DNA from 2 places in the Arthrobacter citreus genome. Region 2 is predicted to be linked to the other one. Evidence: riboswitches for the same ligand, from Rfam matches in the RefSeq annotation. Region 2 holds a riboswitch; the other holds the start of a gene.
What was found. Region 2 has a riboswitch for cyclic di-AMP ahead of AAE021_RS06815 (LysM peptidoglycan-binding domain-containing protein). Riboswitches for the same ligand answer to the same signal wherever they lie in the genome.
Positions count from the first base shown of each region.

Region 1: linked by a shared signal. The riboswitch ahead of AAE021_RS13155 (NlpC/P60 family protein) and the one ahead of AAE021_RS06815 (LysM peptidoglycan-binding domain-containing protein) in region 2 are both predicted to bind cyclic di-AMP.

Region 1 covers NZ_CP151657.1:2,857,667-2,866,798, forward strand. The annotation lists gene AAE021_RS13145 (HNH endonuclease) at 1-294, opposite strand, end outside; gene AAE021_RS13150 (NlpC/P60 family protein) at 504-1,316, opposite strand; gene AAE021_RS13155 (NlpC/P60 family protein) at 1,350-2,195, opposite strand; cyclic di-AMP (ydaO/yuaA leader) riboswitch at 2,199-2,361, opposite strand; gene AAE021_RS13160 (M23 family metallopeptidase) at 2,482-3,252, opposite strand; cyclic di-AMP (ydaO/yuaA leader) riboswitch at 3,255-3,465, opposite strand; gene AAE021_RS13165 (metal-dependent transcriptional regulator) at 3,531-4,229, opposite strand; gene serC (phosphoserine transaminase) at 4,478-5,608, shown strand; gene AAE021_RS13175 (MFS transporter) at 5,643-6,917, opposite strand; gene AAE021_RS13180 (DUF3027 domain-containing protein) at 6,990-7,550, opposite strand; gene AAE021_RS13185 (cold shock domain-containing protein) at 7,565-7,948, opposite strand; gene AAE021_RS13190 (hypothetical protein) at 8,213-8,488, shown strand; gene AAE021_RS13195 (helicase-associated domain-containing protein) at 8,529-9,132, shown strand, end outside.
Region 2 covers NZ_CP151657.1:1,486,001-1,495,132, reverse strand. The annotation lists gene AAE021_RS06825 (HAMP domain-containing sensor histidine kinase) at 1-1,341, shown strand, start outside; gene AAE021_RS06820 (hypothetical protein) at 1,399-2,016, shown strand; gene AAE021_RS06815 (LysM peptidoglycan-binding domain-containing protein) at 2,179-3,102, opposite strand; cyclic di-AMP (ydaO/yuaA leader) riboswitch at 3,106-3,257, opposite strand; gene AAE021_RS06810 (hypothetical protein) at 3,593-4,195, opposite strand; gene AAE021_RS06805 (GNAT family N-acetyltransferase) at 4,415-6,025, shown strand; gene AAE021_RS06800 (response regulator transcription factor) at 6,022-6,666, opposite strand; gene AAE021_RS06795 (sensor histidine kinase) at 6,654-7,931, opposite strand; gene AAE021_RS06790 (ABC transporter ATP-binding protein) at 8,087-8,851, shown strand; gene AAE021_RS06785 (ABC transporter permease) at 8,853-9,132, shown strand, end outside.

The sequences.
Region 1 (9,132 bases), 1.4 Mb from region 2:
TTTCGGGAGGACGTGGTCCACCGTCGAAGCGGCCTTACCGCAGTAGGCACACTGATGCCCGTCTCGGCGCAGGACTCCGCGCCGGGTGGCGGCAGTGCCTTCCCGGTACGGGATCTTCACGTACCGGTGCAGCAGGATCACGGACGGCCGGGCAAGGATCTCGGTGGGACCCACCACCGGATCACCGCTCTCCGCAATCACGCTGGCCTTGCCGGACAACACCAGCACCAGCGCCCGGCGGAAGCTCACTACGGCCAGCGGCTCGTAGCCTGCGTTCAGAACAAGAGTGCGCATGCACATTCCTCTTCGCATGCCGGTCCGCCGGCGGAACCATCTCGCTGGCGGAAGACGATACTTCGAATGATAAGGAAAAGAGTATGCCCGGATCCGGGTCTTGGCCATTTACAGCGGCACCACCATCGTTAAACGCGTCAAGGGCTCCTCCAGAAGGAGGAACCCTTGACGGCCGGCGGTATACCGGTGGTGCGACGCGTGACGGCGCTTTAGCCAACCCGGATGTAAACGCCTCCGGAGCCAAGCTCGGCCGGTGCCACAACGGTCGAATTGCCGTTGAAACCACCGTGGATGGCCTGGCCGTTGCCGATGTAGACAGCGATATGGGCCATTCCCATGCCACCGTCTGCGTAGTAGATCAGGTCGCCGGGAACTGCCTGCGAAGCACTGACGGTGCTGCCCAGGGACAGGTAACCGGCAGGCCAGTCATGGAAGCTGATTCCGGCTGCAGCCAGCGAGTTGGTGACAAGCATGGTGCAGTCCTGCGACACGCCAAGCTGCGCATAGGCGGCCGCGGCGATGATTGCCGCAGTGCCCGACGACGCGGCAGGGGCTTCCTGCTGAGCAGCTCCGGCAGTGCCGGAGGATGCCAATGCGGCGTTCTCGGACTGCAGCGGCTGCGCAGCGTCCGGCGCTGCATTCTCAGCAGGCGCTGCGTTCTCGGCCTGCACTGTGTTGTCGGCCTGCACGGCGATCTGCGGCTGCACCGCAGCATCAGGCGCCACAATGACGCCGGCCACTGCGGGGCGGTCGAAGTTCACGGTGGCCGTATCGGGCACTGTCAGCGGGGCAGCGGCCGACAGGTCCAGGGCGCTGGTCTGGACGTCGCGGACCAGGTGGTCCGATCCGGAGGCGTTGGCAGCGACGCCGGAGCTCAGGACAAGTCCTGATGCTGCGACGACTACCGCCGCCTGGCGTCCAACCGTACCCGCGTTGGCGGTTACGGCGTGGGCCAGCGCGGTCAGGGGCGCGGTGCGTTCCACCGGCGCCCGGTGGCGGGCGCGCTCAGTTGTAGATGACATGCGGGGGCGATCTCCGGTATCTGGCAACTGGGCTTAGCTGACGCGGACGAAGCTTGCGCCGCCGAGGTAGGACAGCGGGTGCAGAACGGTGTTCATGCCGTCGAAGCCGCCGCTGATGACCTGGCCGTTGCCAACGTAGATCGCTACGTGGCCGGAGGTGATGACGAGGTCGCCGGGCTCGGGCGAGCCGACAACGGAGCCGTATGCGTAGAACTGTGCCGGTGCGAGGTCTCCGACGGACTTGCCGATGGAGCGCAGTGCGTTCTCGACCATGGCGGTGCAGTCCTGGGCAACGCCAATCTGGCCGTATGCGGAGGCCACAAGAGCTGCGCCGACACCGCTGGAGGCAACGGGTGCCGGAGCGGGTGCGGGTGCGGCGGGTGCTGCAGTTGCCGGCGCCGGCGTGTTGGCTGCCGGTGCTGCGGCGGGCGCTGCATAAGCGGTGGTGGCTGCGGCCTGCTGGGTCTGCACAGTTGCGGCCTGCTGGGCCTGCTGTGCCTGGGCAGCTGCCTGCTCCTGCGCAACTACTGCGGCGGCTGCAGCGGCTTCTTCAGCGGCAACCTGTGCACGGTAGTCAGCACCGGAAACCGAGGAAACGGATTCAAGTGTTGCCAGTTCGAACGGGGCCTGGGCGGAAACCGAAACGGCTCCGGTTGCGGTGACCGCGCTCAGCGGGGTGGCTTCAAGCGCCTGGCGGTCGGTGCTGACGGCTGCCTGGGCGGGCAGACCCGCGGCCAGAACGAGGCCGGAAGCGGCGACGACGACGGCGGCCTGGCGGCCAAGGTTTCCAGCATTGGAGGTTACGGCCCGGGATAGAGCTGAAATCGGGCTCGTCTGGGTGGTGGCCGCGCGACGACGGCCATGAGCTACTGATGACACAAGTTTGCCTCTCCCAATGCCTACGAGGTGAGCTGTCGGATTCGGATGGGAGTCACCCGGCTGCTGGACCGTAAGGCCCGTGCAACTTAACCCCTAGGGCTTCTTGCGAAACCCGAATGTGGTTCCCCCGCCTCTGCCATGCGATGTTGCGAACGGATCTCAAACAGTGGCAGAGCTCGGCGATCTGTTCGAGAGTGCCCGATCTTTGGCCGATCAGGCACGAGGACGAGCGTACAACAACATTCCGTGAATGTCACGTTCCGGTCACGGAATGATTATCCTGCGGTCACAACCAGCCGAGCGGATCGACTACGTCGCCGTTAACCATGACCTCAAAGTGCAGATGGCAGCCCGTGGAGGCGCCCGTGGTGCCGCTGGCACCCACCAGGTCTCCGCGCTCCACCGTGGCGCCTACGCCCACGGCAAGGTTGGACATGTGGTTATAAGTGGTCTCCACGCCGTTGCCGTGGTCCACGACCACGCGGTTCCCGCCGCCGCCTGCGTGCCAGCCGGCGAAGGTGACCGTGCCGGAAGCGGCGGCCGTGACGTCGGTGCCGCACGCGGCGGCAAAGTCCTGGCCACGGTGCAGTTCGCCGGCGCTTCCCGTGATGGGACTGACCCGGTAACCGAATCCTGAGGTCTGCACCAGGTCAGCTGCCAGCGGGGTTGCCAGGGTGCCCTTGGTGGCGCCTGCCGCGATCTCGGAGCCGGAGGCCACCACGACCTGGCGCAGCTTCGCATCCGGATCGAACTTGCTGCTCAAGGCAGCGCGCTCGAAGTCCACGCTCGCGTTGGGATCAGCGGAAACCACTGCTTCTTCAACGGCGGCGGGCTGCATTTCCTGCACCGGTTCGCTGACGGCTGCAGTGGTGGGGAGGGCGACGGTCAGGATCAGACCCGATGTCGCTGCGGTGATGGCGACCTTCTGTGCTGCATCACCGAGGGAAACGGATTTTGTTTCGGCCCGGCGGCGGCCGGAAGCCTGGCCGTTCCTCGGGCGTGGAGCCGTAGCCGGTGCGGACGCTCGGCGCCTGCCCGGGGCAGCATGCTTCGACAAGGTATACCTCTCTCATATGCCTGCGAAGTTAGCTGTCGGATTCGAGTAGAGAAACTCGGCCCCGCACGCACCACGAACGCAGCGAATGCGGCGTCGTGCTGATGCTGGAGGCTTCACCCCAAGGCAGCCTTGGCTGCCAGTTGATGGGTCCTCCGCCCCTGCCTGAACGGTCTGTAGTTCCGGGCCAGTGGCAGGGTTCGGCGGAAGGCCCGGATAACGGTGTTATTTCAACGTCAGTAAGTCACTATAGGGGACACAGGCCAAAAGAGACCATTCCGTTATCCGGCGGTGGATACAAACACGTGCGAGGCCACCTCCGGAGGCAGCTCCAGGGCTCCTTCAATGCCGGGCACCCGGACCGAAATGTATCCGGCCACAACTTCCGCCGTCAGCGCAGCTCCGGGGCGCAGTCCCGCCTCGTCCAGCTGGGTTAGCAGTTCCGGTTCCACCTGCACCGGCTCGGCGAGCCGGACCAGCTTCAGCTTGGTGCCGGGCTCCGCGGCCGCGACGGCGGCAACGAGGTTGGTGACCCCGTCATGGAAGAGCTCTGCGGCTACTCCTCCGATTTGTTCCAGTCCCGGAATGGGATTGCCGTACGGCGATTCGGTGGGGTGGCCCAGCAGGTCATACAGCCGGCGTTCCACCCGTTCGCTCATGACGTGTTCCCAGCGGCAGGCTTCGTCATGGACGTAGGCCCAGTCAAGGCCAATGACGTCCGCCAGCAGCCGTTCAGCCAGCCGGTGCTTGCGCATCACTTCCGTGGCACGCCGGCGGCCCAGCTCGGTGAGCTCCAGGTGCCGGTTTCCGGAAACCACCACCAGACCGTCACGCTCCATCCGCCCGATCGTCTGGGACACCGTTGGCCCGGAGTGGCGCAGCCTTTCCGCGATCCTGGCCCGGAGAGCGACAATGTTCTCCTCCTCGAGCTCCAGAATGGTTCGCAGGTACATCTCAGTGGTGTCGATGAGGTCCGTCATGGCAGGGCCGCTCCTATTACTCGTGCGGAAGAATACTCGTGCGAAAGATTCAGGAGAACAACGGCGGACGCCGCCGCCAGAGGTCATTATTGCCCCTCACGTTAGCTTATTTGTACGGAGTGCAGATAATCCCGCCCACCCCGTGGAAGGTGTGCAACGGTGTGTTCACGAATGGCTGGGAAGCAGGCCGGTGGGGCAGAATGGAAAGGCACATCAGAGCACCCTGCCTACCGCTTGGAGCGAAACCCATGGGCGAAACCGCCGCACTTAAGATCCCCGCTGAACTGCTTCCACTGGACGGACGGTTCGGAGCCGGGCCGTCGAAGGTGCGTCCGGAACAAATGGAGGCACTGGCCCTCGCCGGCACCAACCTGCTGGGCACGTCGCACCGGCAGGCTCCCGTCCGGAACCTCGTCGGCAGCATCCGCGAAGGGCTTTCGGACCTCTTCAATGCCCCTGACGGCTATGAGGTCGTGCTGGGCGTCGGTGGATCCACCGCTTTCTGGGACGTGGCGTCCTTCGGCCTCGTGGAGAACAAGGCCCAGCACCTCTCCTTCGGTGAATTCGGCTCCAAGTTCGCCGCCGCCACCAACAAGGCTCCCTTCCTTGCCGCTTCCTCCATCATTAAGGCCGAGCCGGGGACACGTCCGGAGCCGGTGGCTGAAGCAGGAGTGGACGTCTATGCCTGGCCCCAGAACGAAACATCCACCGGCGTCGCCGCACCAGTGCGCCGGGTGGCCGGGGCCGACGACGGCGCCCTGGTCCTGATCGACGCAACCTCCGCCGCCGGTGGCCTGCAGGTGGACCTCGCGGAATCCGATGTGTACTACTTCGCGCCCCAGAAGAACTTTGCCTCCGACGGCGGCCTGTGGCTGGGCATGTTCTCCCCCGCCGCACTGGAACGTGCAGCACGGATCAATTCCTCGGACCGGTGGATTCCGGACTTCCTGAACCTGCAAACGGCCATCGACAACTCGAAGCTGAACCAGACCTACAACACGCCGTCGCTCTCCACGCTGGTGACGCTCAATGCGCAGGTTCAGTGGCTCAACGCCAGCGGCGGGCTCAAATTCGCGGCGGAACGCACGGCGGATTCGGCCGGCCGGGTTTACTCCTGGGCCGAGGCATCCCCCGTGGCGGCGCCGTTTGTGTCCCGTCCACAGGACCGGTCAAACGTCATCACCACCATTGATTTTGACGACAGCATCGATGCCGCCGCTGTGGCAAAGACCCTGCGCGCCAACGGCGTCGTGGATGTGGAGCCGTACCGCAAGCTCGGCCGCAACCAGCTGCGTATCGCCACTTTCGTGGCCATCGAGCCCGACGACGTCAGCGCACTGCTGCGGTGCATCGACTTCGTGATCGAGCACAGCCGGTAGTACCGGGACACACCTGCGGAGCAGGATCGGGGCCTTACACCGGGTCCGGGTCCTGCTCCGTTTCTGTTGTGGTCATATGCAGGCGCCGGGGAAGGGTCCGGTCATAGTGGATCCGCAGGTGGTGTGCGCGCCAGGCCCAGACAAAACCGACGACTGCGGTGATGAGTCCCGAGGCCGCGGCGACCCCCAGGCTCCAGCGCGGGCCGAAGCTGTTGGACACCCACCCCACCAGCGGAGCACCGAGAGGCGTGCCGCCCATGAAGATGGCGAAGTAAAGGGCCATCACCCGTCCGCGCATTACGGGTGCGGTGGTGGTTTGGACGTAGGCGTTGGCACTGGTCATCAGCGTGAGCGCAAACAGCCCCACCGGGATGAGGGACACGGCGAACCACACCAAAGTGGGCGCTGAGGCTGCAACCAGGCAGGCTGCGCCAAAAGCGCCGGCTGCGCCGAAGACAAAGCGCAGCCGGGGCTTGTCCCGCCGTGCCGAGAGCAGTGCCCCGCAGACCGATCCGATGGCCATCACCGAATTCAGGATTCCGAAGACTCCGGCATCCTGGCCGAACTCCGTGCGGGCCATGGCTGCAATGAACACCGCGAAGTTCAGCCCGAAGGTACCCACAATAAAGACGGCCAGGAGCACCATCATCAGGTCGGGTCGAAGCCTCACGTACCGCAGGCCTGCCCTGATGCGGCCCTTGCCCGGACCCGCTTTGGGCAGCACGCGCAGTTCGCTGCTGCGCATCTTGAGCAGGGCCAGAACCATTGCGGCGAAGGTGAGCGTGTTGATGAGGAAGACCCAGCCCGGGCCCACAGCCACCGTCAGCAGCCCGGCCCCGGCCGGACCAACCATGCGTGCAGCGTTAAAGGATGCACTGTTCAGTGCGACGGCGTTGGGCAGGTCGGCTTCGCCCACAACCTCCGAAACAAAACTCTGACGGGCGGGCGCGTCGACGGCGGACACCACACCCAGTGCCAGCGCAAAGGCGTACACGTGCCACAGCGCCGCTTCGCCCGACAGCACCAGCACACCCAGGCCAAGGCCCAGCAGAGCCATTGCCACTTGGGTGAAAAGCAGTACCTTTCGCCGGTTATAGGTGTCGGCAATCAGCCCGGCCCACGGCGCCAGCAGCAGTTGCGGGCCCAGCTGCAGCGCCATGACGATGCCCATGGCCGCCGCGTCCTGGTGAGTGAGGATGTCGTACACCAGCCAGTCCTGGGCGGTGCGCTGCATCCACGTTCCAATGTTGGACACCAGGGCACCCAGGAACCAGATGCGGTAGTTGAACAGCCGAAGCGAACGGAACACCGGTCACCACCGACCAGTGAAAAGTGACTGACCAGTGATAACTGCTGCTGCGCCTGCCCCGGACCTCAATGCCTAGCTGTCCTCCCGCGTGTCCGCTCCGTTGTACCCGGTGTCCGCGGCGTCGTCGTCCGCTGCGTTGTCCGAGTCCTCGCGCGCCTGGGCGTTGGCCCGTTCCTGCGCCTCGGCAGCCTCTTCCGCGGCGACGTCCTCCGGACGCACCCGCTCCGACCACGGCACCCACTCGGGAGCAAGGACCGCGTTTTCCGAGGGCAGCAGCCCCACTTCACAAACGGTGGCCACCTTGCCGCGCGGCACCCGCGCAACGGTGGCGTACCACTGCCACCCGTTGTAGCCGGGCCGAAGCGCCTCGAAGCGGTGCGTGACCAGGCGCTCGGCATCGGGGACCGCGCCCACGTAAGCGCCGATTTGCTCAGCCGGGACCACTTCGAGAAGCCCGGCACGCGCTGTTTCCACGGCGGCGGCCAGCACTGCGTCCGGCTTGGAGGGGCGGCGTGGCGCACGGCGGGGCGCCTTGGCCTCCGGGGAGGACACAGCGGCAGACTCAGCCTGCGCTGATGCCGGCATCTGCTGTTCGGATACTGGTTCGGAAGATGATGTTGCGCTCATGGTCATGCAGCGGCTCCGCCTTATGCGTCCAGGTCATCGGCGACGGCACGCAGGACGGCCGCCACCTTGGTGGCATGCTTCTTGTCGGGGTAGCGGCCCTTGCGCAGGCCGTTCGAGACTGCATCCAACAGTTTAATAAGGTCTTCCGTAATAACGGCCATGTCGTCGGCGCTCTTCCGGGTGGCCCTCGCCACGGAGGGCGGCGCCTCCAGAATCCGTGCTGAGAGAGCCTGCGGTCCCCGGCGTCCGTCAGCCACACCGAACTCCATCCGTGTCCCGGGCTTCACCTCGGTTACACCGGAGGGAAGGGCCGAGGCATGCAGGAATACTTCCTGGCCCTCGTCCGTGGCCAGAAACCCAAAACCTTTACCAGTGTCGAACCACTTGACCTTGCCGATGGGCACTTCGGTTACCTCGTTCTTAGCTGTTGGGTGCGGCAGTGGGAACTGCCGCAGTGATGCGCAACCCGCAGTGCCCGCCGTGTGCCGGAATGCACGGCCCGGCACTCCCGTCAGAAACCAGGTTGTTCCGGGACGCCAGGTTCTTCCAGATACTACGGCAGAGATACTACGGGGAAGTCTGTTCCCTTTAGAATATCCCGCCCGGGTAATCCTTCCCCCGTACGCTGCCGTTGGACCGGACCATTTCCGCTGTTAGCGTTAAGCGCCATGGACACCAGCACCCCATCCCCTGGCCGGACCCCGGACCGAACGCCGCACCGAAGTGCGCCGGAGGGCCCCCGGTGGCGCCGCATCCTCACTGGTGTTGCCGCCCTGCTGGCAGTAGTCGGGCTGCTGTGCCTCGGGGTCGTCGTCCTGTCCGGCCTGCGCTCGGAAAGTATCTGGCCCGGATTCGCCGCCGGCGCCTTTTACGCCCTTCCGGTGGCATTCCTCCTGATGGCAGGCCTGGTAATTGACGGCATCCGCCGCAGGCGACGCGGCTGATCCCGTCCGTTTTGGCGCTGGGTCGGGTAACGTGGAGACGATGTCCGCGATCCGAGCTTTAGCCGAAGATCTAGCTGCACGCAGTGATGACCAACTGCGTGAATTGCTTGCGGCCAGACCTGATCTCATCCTGCCTCCCGTTCCCGATTTCCAGGCCCTTGCGGCCCGTGCCTCCACTCGGATCAGCGTCCAGCGCGTGCTGGAAAAACTCACGTCACCGGAACTGCAGGTCCTCGAGGCCGTGGACCTGACCACCAACGAGGACTCCCACCTCAGCACCACGGCGTCCTGGCTGAAAAGCGCCATTGCCGGATCCACCATCAAGGCACTGGATGCAATCCTGAATCACCTGCATGCCCTGGCCCTGCTGCGGCGGGCAACACCGCATCCCGGTGCCCCGAAGGCCGATGCCAGCAGGCGTTTCTATCTCCCGGTCGCGGTTCTGGGCGAGGCGCTCGGGGCATATCCGGCGGGCCTGGGGCGCCCTTATTCCACCCTCGCCGTCCAGCATCCCGAGTTCGGCCAGCGCCTGGTTGGAATAGTGGAAGGACTGCGCAGGAGCGGCATCCCCATGGAACGGGCGGACACTCCCGCCACCGCCGCCCATTCCCTGCACCACCTGGTTTCGGATCCGTCGGGCTGGG
Region 2 (9,132 bases):
GTCCGGGAGATCCGGGAGAACCGGGAGAGCCGGGAGGACGCTGAGCTGACCCGTGCGTCGCTGCGTTTGGCGATGCAGTTTACGGCCCTGGTGGTGGTGCTGCTGGGCGTTGCCGGGGGCCTGGTGTATGGACTCGTCGCCGCCCAGACGCGGGATGCCGCCGAAAACACGCTGTCCTCGGCAACCCAGTTCGACTCTCCCCGCGAGGCACCACTGGATGTGTTCCTGGCGGTGTACGACGACGGAAGGTTGGCTGTGTCCCGCAACATGCCCGCCGGCCTCCCGTACGAGGAAGCGCTGGCGGATGTGGCCGAGACCGGGCAGGCCCGCCGCGATACGGTGGCCGCGGGGGACCGGACCTATGAGGTTTTGACGGCCCGCCGCGGCCGGGATGTGGTCCAAGCGGCAGTGGATACCCGCGAATCCGCTGACCAGCTGCGCCGTCTGGCTTTTGCCCTGGTGATCTCCGTGGTGATTGCAGGCCTCCTGGCCGGAGCCGTCTCGGCGCTGGCGGCCCGGGCGGCCATGCGTCCGATGGCTGAAGCACTGGCACTCCAGCGCCGGTTCGTGGCTGATGCGAGCCATGAACTGCGGACCCCGCTGACACTGCTCAGCACCCGGGTGCAAATGCTTCGGCGGCGGCTGATCGCCGATGCAGGCGGATCGGGGTCGAAACGTGAAGCTGATGGGGGTGGGGGAGAGGCTTCGGAAGCGGTGGGTTCTGAGGGAGCGAATTCGGATGCGGTCCGGGCCGCCGACGACGTCATCGCCGACACCAAGGTGCTGACCGGGATCCTTGAGGACCTGCTGATGGCTGCGGATCCCCGGCAAACCGGAGCCACGGAACCCGTGAACCTGGTTGACCTTGCACAGTCGGCGGTACGGGCGCTCCAGCCCGAAGCCAACAGACGAGACTTGTCCCTGGAACTTGATCTTCCCGATACCGATGTCATTGTCCTTGGCGGGGAGATTGCCCTGCACCGAATCTTCACCGCCCTGGGCGCTAATGCCTTGGATTATGCGCGTTCTGTCGTAGGAGTGTCGGTGCGCCGCAGCGGCCGGGAGGCCGTCATTCGAGTATCGGACGACGGCCCCGGGTTCCCGCCCGGATTCAGCACGCATGCCTTCGAGCGGTTTGCCTCGACACGGCACCGGGCTGACTCGGAGCAGACCCGCACGCCGGATGGTTTACCGGAGTCCCGGCATTATGGATTGGGCCTTGCCCTCGTGGCGGAGATTGTTGCCCGCTGCGGCGGCAGTATCCGCGCATTGCCGAATGCCGCACCCGGCGGTGGAGGTGCAGTGGAAGTCCGACTGCCGCTTGCCAAGTCTGAACCCTAAAAAACCCTTACCTGGTCTGGACGCTAAGAAACCTCGAAGAATCAGCTTCGAAAATGGATGCGTAAGCAACCCCACTATTTGGAGGTGATTATCACTATGGCTTTGCGGGACAAAGCCAGGGGCCCGCTGGGTTGGATTCTTGGTGTTGTGGGCGGTCTGGCGCTGTTGGTTGGTTCGTTTTTTGCCGGCATGGCCACCGCGGATTCCCCGGCGGATCAGGAGCAAGCCTCAGTAACCGAGCAGCAGGACGCCCAGAACCAGGACGCCCAGAACCAGGACGCCCAGAACCAGGACGCCGAGAGCAACGCCGAGGCGGAGGACCAGGACGGCCGGCCCGAACGCGGTCCCCGGTTCGACGGCGACGGCGAAGACTCGGACGGCGGTCCAGACTCTAATGCGGATGCGGATGCGGATGCGGATGCCGATCCCGACGCCGACGCTGATGCCGGTAAGGAGTCCACGGACGGGGATGCCCGCAATCAGGGCTCACGGGGCGACGCCCGGCACGGGGACGGCCACCATGACAGTCACCGAGGCGGCCACGGCCCGGACGGCAGCGGCCCGGACGACGGTGGCCCGGACGACGATGGCGGGCGCGGTGCCGACGACGACACCGCCGAGGATGCTCCCGTACGGGAGGAAAGCACCCCGGAACAGGATGAACCGGCCGCGTAATGCGGGTTGTTCGTCCTGCAGCGTGTCCGAATAAACCGGAAGGCCCAAGGGGCCCGAACGCACAAAGAACGCCCGGCCAAATGGCCGGGCGTTCTTTGTGTGGTTTCACCGAGGGTTGGGCCGTTCGCTTCCCGCCCCTGCGGTAAATCTACTGGTGCGTGATTAGGCTACGCGGTAGTACGAGGCACCGGAACCGACGTTAGCGCTCTGCTGAACAGTCTGGTTGCCGTTCCATCCGCTGTGGATGGCCTGGCCGTCACCGATGTAGATGGCGATGTGGGCAAAGCCCATGCCGCCGTCGGCGTAGTAGATGATGTCGCCGGGCATCGGGTCAGAGACCGGAGTTCCGTAGGCGGCAAGCTGTGCCGGGGCCAGATCGCCAACTGAGTGTCCTGCTGCCCGGAGGGCAACTTCCACCAGCACGGTGCAGTCCTGCATGGCACCCATCTGGGAGAAAGCGGAGTTCAGCATGGTCTGGTTGGTGCCCGTGGCAGCTACGCCGGCTGCGGGAGCAGGCGTCACGGAAGAGGCCTGGGTGCTGATGCCGCTCAGGTCGACGGCGGCTGCGGTTTCTGCCGCTGCTGCCGGTGCTGCCGGTGCTGCCGGTGCCGCGTAAGCAGCAGCCGGTGCGGCTGCAGCAGCCGGAGCTACTGCGGCGCCGCCGGCGTATGTGATGACATCGCCGGGGTAGATGATGGATTCAAGGGACAGGCCGTTCTGGGCCAGGATGTCCTCAAGCGTCACGCCGTAGGTTGCGGCAATCTTGCTCAGCGTGTCGCCGGACTGGACCACGTGAGTGGAACCGGAAGCTGCCGGAGCGGCTGCCGGAGCGGCTGCGGGAGCTGCTGCCGGAGCAGCAACGGGGGCGGAAACAGCGGCAGGTGCGCTGTAGAACTCGGATGAGTCATTGGCGATGACACCGGCAGAGGCCGGAGCCGCCATACCGAGCATCAGGCCGGAACCTGCTGCCACGAAGGCAGCGGTGCTGCCGATGGTGCGTGCTTTGCCGCTGGTGGCGTTCGCAAGTGCGGACCACATTCCGGCGGTCTCGGCACGGTGACGTCCACGAGTGTTATTGAAAGACATTGAGTTACCTCTCCCGATACCTGCGAGGTGAGCTGTCGGATGCGGATGGGAGTCACCCGGTCAGCCGTAGAAACCTCTGGCTGACTTAACCCCAAGGATTCAAAGGAACCCGTTTGTGGTTCCCCCGCCTCTGCCGAAGTGTGTATATCTGTGGACCTTGACCAGCGGCAGAGCTAGGTAACAAGCCAAGGGAGCCGCTTCAGATAACGGCACGTCCACTACGCTACAAGAGGATTACGGGAGGATAACTATTTAGTAACGGACCTCGCAGATGCGTGTGAGTGTCGCCTCTTTGTGCTATGCGTGGGCTATGGCACCATGGGCCACGGCTTGCCGCGCTGATCGCGCCGCAGTTTCCGCATTTCTCCGGTGGTCGTTGCCTGGTTCGAGCGGCCGGGCCTGCTGAGATCGTGACAGTGGCCGGCTAGGAGGAGAGTGGCATGGACGACAGGTCTTACGGACGCCGCAGGAAGGGCCAGCCCCGGTCCGGCTAGTTTGTTTGGCGGACCACGTTGGCGACAGCGAAGTTGCCGTACCCCTGAAGGATGTCGCCCGGTGCCAGCCTCACATCGCGCACCAGTCCAGCACCCTTGAGCACTGCCCCGCGCTTCTCCGGCGGCCCGGACCGGAAATCCCCGCCGTCCGCAAGGACCACGGATTCGGCCTCGACAGCGCCAAGGACCTGCGAGCCGGAGCCAAGCACCGAGCGGCCCGTCACCACGGGGCCGTTGGCCAGGCGGGCACTGTCGCCCACAGCCACGGCATCTCCACGGCCAGCCTTGAGCTGCACGCTGCCGGGGCCGAGCGTGATGTCGGAGCCCATCAGGATCATTCCGCCATGCTCGGCGGAGACAAAGGCGCCCGGATAAAACACATTGCGGTGTCCGATAACGCAGGAACTCTCAGAATCGGCCTGAAGGACGACGCCCGGATAAAAAACGTTTCCTTCGCCCAGCTGCACTTTTGCCGAAATCAGCGTTGACGAAGGATCCAGTATCTGCTGAGTTGCGCAAAGTTGCAGCACTTCAGCAACGGTGAGGAAACCAAAATCCTGGCGAATACTGTCGGCATCGGTTCGCTGAGGAGTTGGCATGTTGTTCTCTTCCTTAGTCATCTGGCCGGGACCTTACTATCAGCTGGAACCGGGAGCACTCCCAGCCTACCCGTCTCCGCCAGGGCATTGCCGCTCCAAGGAGCGTGAGCACAGTGGAAACTTCACACTTCAAACTAATACAGCGGCACCAGGCAATTGCGCCATGATGTAACGGGGTAAAACAACCGCCGCAAAGACGCAGAGGTAAGGAAAGCTTCGATGATCAGCCAAAGTGGCGCCGGCACGGTTCTTCAAACCAGCAGACTGATTCTTGAACCGCTGCTCCCGGACCATGCCGTCGAAATGGTGCCGGTCCTCGCCCATCCCGGGCTTTACGAATTCACCGGAGGCGAGCCGCCCACACTGGAAGGACTGAGTCACCGTTATGTCCTCCAATCCGGCGGGGACCCGTCGGGGGTTGAAACGTGGCTGAACTGGGTTATTCGGGAGCAGGGCACCGGATCCGCCGCAGGCTTTGTTCAGGCTACTGTCGCTGCCGGCGGCCGGGCAGCGGACCTGGCCTGGGTTATGGGTCGGGAACATCAGGGTCGAGGCTATGCCACGGAAGCGGCTGGTGCCATGGTGGAGTGGCTGATCCGGCAGGGCGTGGGGCGGTTTTGCGCCGGCATCCACCCCGGCAATGCGTCCTCCGCTGCGGTGGCTGCCCATCTGGGTCTGGCGCGAACAGGCCGGGTCGACTCTGACGGCGAGGAAATTTGGCAGCTTGACGCAAGGAGGGGCACCACTGCGGGCGCCACGGCTCCGGCCCCGGACCTTGATGCCTCAGCCGTGGACCTAATCCTGCGGACCGCCGCCGACCGGGATGAGTTTTCCGGAACCATCCAGCTGTCCCGGGGCGGCAGCATCCTTCTCGAAGGGGCCTACGGTGTGGCCTCCCGGCGCTGGAACGTGCCGGTAACGCTGGGCACACGGTTCGACGTCGCCTCCGTCACCAAGCTGTTCACCTCTGTGGCCGTCCTGCAGCAGGTGGACGCCGGGACGCTGGAGCTGAACACCCCCATTGGGCGTTTTGTGGAACTGGACGGCACCCGGGTGGACCCCGCGATCACGCTTGGCCAGCTCCTGAGCCACACCTCGGGCATCGGAGACGACGCCGATGAGGAAGCCGGCGAATCCTACGAGGAACTCTGGACGGACCGTCCCTCCTATTCGGTCACCGAGACCGCTGACTTCCTGCCGCAGTTTGTCCACAAGGAGCCGAACTTCGCCCCGGGCGAAGGCTGCCGCTACTGCAACTGCGGCTACATCCTCGCCGGGCTGGCGCTGGAGGCGGTGACAGGAGTGAGCTACCGGGACTACGTTCGGGAACAAGTCTTCGCTGCCGCAGACATGCGGGATTCAGGCTTCTTTTCCCTGCGGGAAGCCGTGCCGAACGTGGCCGAGGGGTGGGACCCGGTCCGCAACGACGCAGGCGCGGTGATCTCCTGGCGGCAGAACATCTTCAGCTACCCGCCGATCGGTTCCCCGGACGGCGGTGCCCACTCAACCTCCGCTGACCTGGTCCGTTTCCTCGATGCTGTCCGGGGCGGCAGGCTGCTGTCCGCAGAATCCACTGCGGCGTTCCTGGCTCCGAAGGTCAAGCACTCAGACCTCGACGCCGGTGAGCTTCACTACGGTTACGGGCTGGAGTTCAGGCTTGACGCGCGCGGGCAGACCGGCCTGATGTACAAAGAAGGCATTAACGCCGGGGCCAGTGCGTTCCTGAGCTACTCTCCGGAGCCGGACATCACCCTGGCACTTGTCGCAAACTCCGAGGAGGGGGTCTGGGGACCGCTGGCGGAGATTCAGGCACTGCTTCGAGGGGACTAGGACCGCAGGTACGCCAGGGTGGCGAGCACCCGCCGGTGGCCGCTGTCCGACTGGGCCAGCCCCAGCTTCGCAAAGATATTGCCGATGTGTTTGCTGACAGCAGTTTCCGAAACGGAAATGGCCGAAGCGATGGCCGTATTGCCGAGCCCCTCTGCAACAAGCCCCAGAACTTCGAACTCCCGGGGAGTCAGGGACCTGATGGGGTCCCGGTTGCTGCGCCGGCTGAACAGCTGGGCGATGACCTCGGGATCCATGACCGTTCCGCCGGAGGACACGCGGCGCAGCCCGTCAACAAATTCCCCGACGTTGCCCACGCGTTCCTTGAGCAGGTAGCCCACGCCCTGCGCACCGGAGGCCAGCAGCCTGCTGGCGTAACGGTCCTCGACATAGGCGGACAGGACAAGGACGGGAAAATCGGGGACCCGTGCGCGCAGTTCCAGGGCCGCCTTTAACCCTTCATTCGTGAAGGTGGGCGGCATCCGCACATCAAGGACGGCGCCGTCGGCGATTCCTGGTTCAAAGGCCGCCAACAGGTCATCGGCGTTGTCCCACGAGCCCACCACGTCAAAACCCTCTCCCCGCAGCAGCAACTCCAGTCCGGCCCGCAGCAGCGCATCATCCTCGGCAATCAGAAGGCGCATGGCAGTTCCACCCTTACCGTCGTCGGTCCGCCAACCGGACTGGTCAGCACCAGCCTGCCGCCAAAGGCAGCGGCACGCCGGGCGATGCCGGACAGACCGGTTCCCGAACCGTTTGTTGTCTCCGCAGCGCCCACCCGCGCACCTCCGCGGCCGTCGTCGTTCACCTGTATCACCAGGACATCCTCCCGAGGGGTTGATTCGGTCTGCAGGACCACGTCTATCCGTGCCGCATCGGAGTGCTTGGCCGCGTTGGTCAGCGCCTCGGCCAGGACAAAGTAGGCGGCCGATTCCACGGCCGCGGGTGCTCGCTGAAGCCCGTCAACGGTCAGCGTGCAGGGTATGGGGGACCGGCTGGTCAGCGCCGAGGCCGCACCGCCCAGTCCCAGTTCGTCCAGGACCGGCGGATAGATGTCGTGCACGGCGGCCCGCAGGCCGGCTAGTGCTTCGGAGGCCGCGTCCTGGGCCCGGCCGATAAAGGGCACGGCGGCGGCCGGATCGGTCTCGGCAGCACGCTGGGCGAGTCCGAGCATCATGACGACGCCGACCAGCCGGTTCTGCGCGCCGTCGTGCAGTTCCCGCTCAATGCGGCGCAGCTCCGCCGCGTGGGCGGCGAGGGCGCTGGCACGGGCCGCCGAAAGCTCCGAAATCCGCTGGGACAGATCGGCATAGCGGCGGGGAGAGAGGATGGCCAGCGTGCCTTGGCTGATCCGCCGGGCCATCCACGGAAGAAGAAGCCATGCGGCAGCCCCGTAAACCGCGCCCAGCAGCATGGTGAGGACGGCTTCCCCCCAACTGTGGATGGTTACTGTCAGCTCCAGCGGAGCCTCCGGCGGGAACAGGGGCCAGAACGGGGCAGCCACTATGTACAGCACCGCGCCCAGGGGCAGCGCCACGGCGAGTGCGCCCGCCAGGAAGGCAAAGGCGCCGTGGAACAGAAGCCAGGAGAAGTCGCGTTTGGACTCCGGAGCACTCAGCAGAGCCGCCAGCTGGGCGAAGGAGTAGCGGCCGGTTAAACGGCGGCGGTCAAAGGGGATCACGGCGGACGAGAATTTGGCCGCCCGGTCCTGTGCCCCGGCGGCGAGCCGGTCCAGGGCTTCCAGCAGTCCCGGAACCGCGTAAAGCCCCACACCCAGGGCGATGAATGGGAGCAGCACCACACCGGCGATCAGCACTCCCAACGTCCCCAGCCAGTATCCGCCCTCGCGCAGGAGGAAGGCCGCATCCCGGAGACGGGTCTGCAGGCTGGCACGGCTGGGGAGTATCACCTGATGAATTATGCCCGAGCGCCCACGCGCTGTCGGTATAGCCAGCTATACCCCAAACCGGCCCGTTGGCTGTATCGGATACCGATGCGGATCTCCGTAGCGTCGATGGAAGCAAAGATCTCCACCATCACTGAACCCGCGCAAAGGATGAACCCATGTTTTCCGATCCCTCTGAATTCACCGATCCCACAACTCCGGCCGCCCTGCAGCTGCAGGGCGTCTCCAAGAGCTACCGCTCCGGCAGCACCACGGTGCCGGCCCTCCGCGACATTTCCCTCGCCGTTCCAGCCGGAACGTTCACCGCCGTCATGGGCCCCTCCGGCTCGGGCAAGAGCACACTGCTGCAGTGCGCCGCCGGGCTCGATGTCCCGGACAGCGGCCGGGTGCTGCTGGGAAGCACCGAGATCTCCGGAATGCGCAGCAAAGCGCTGACCCGCCTGCGCCGGGACCATGTCGGTTTTGTCTTCCAGTCCTACAACCTGCTGCCGCAGCTGTCGGTGGCCCGGAACGTCACCCTGCCGCTGCTGCTCGCCGGGCGGGGGACCGACGACGCATGGCTCGAGTACGTGCTGGAGGCCGTGGGGCTGGCCGGGCTGGGGGAGCGGAAGCCGCAGGAGCTTTCCGGCGGCCAGCAGCAGCGCGCGGCCATTGCCCGTGCCCTGATCACCCGGCCCGACGCCGTCTTCGCAGATGAACCCACCGGCGCCCTCGACTCCGGCACCGCCCGCCAGGTGCTGAACCTGCTCCGGCACACCGTTTCGGTCCTGGGCCAAACGGTTGTCATGGTCACCCACGATCCCGTGGCCGCCGGCCACGCGGACACCGTCATTTTCCTTGCTGACGGACGGCTCGATGGCAGCATGACCGGAGCCACCGCCCTCGATGTCAGCGAACGCATGGCCAACCTTGGGGAGCACTGAAATGTTTTCTCTTGCCAAAGCATCAATCCGATACCACCGCGGCGGCTTCGCCGGAGTGTTCGTCGCCGTCTTCCTGTGCGCAGCACTGATCACCGCCATGGGTGTCCTGATTGAATCCGGAATGCGCGGCGGCATCGCCGCCCAGCGGTTCCAGGGCGCCGACGTCGTTGTGGGCGCCCCGCAGTCGCATCCCGTTGTGGAAGACATGGATGCGCCCTTCGCCGAGCGCGTCCTGCTTTCCGAAGGAACGATGGCGGAGATTGACGCCGTACCCGGCGTTG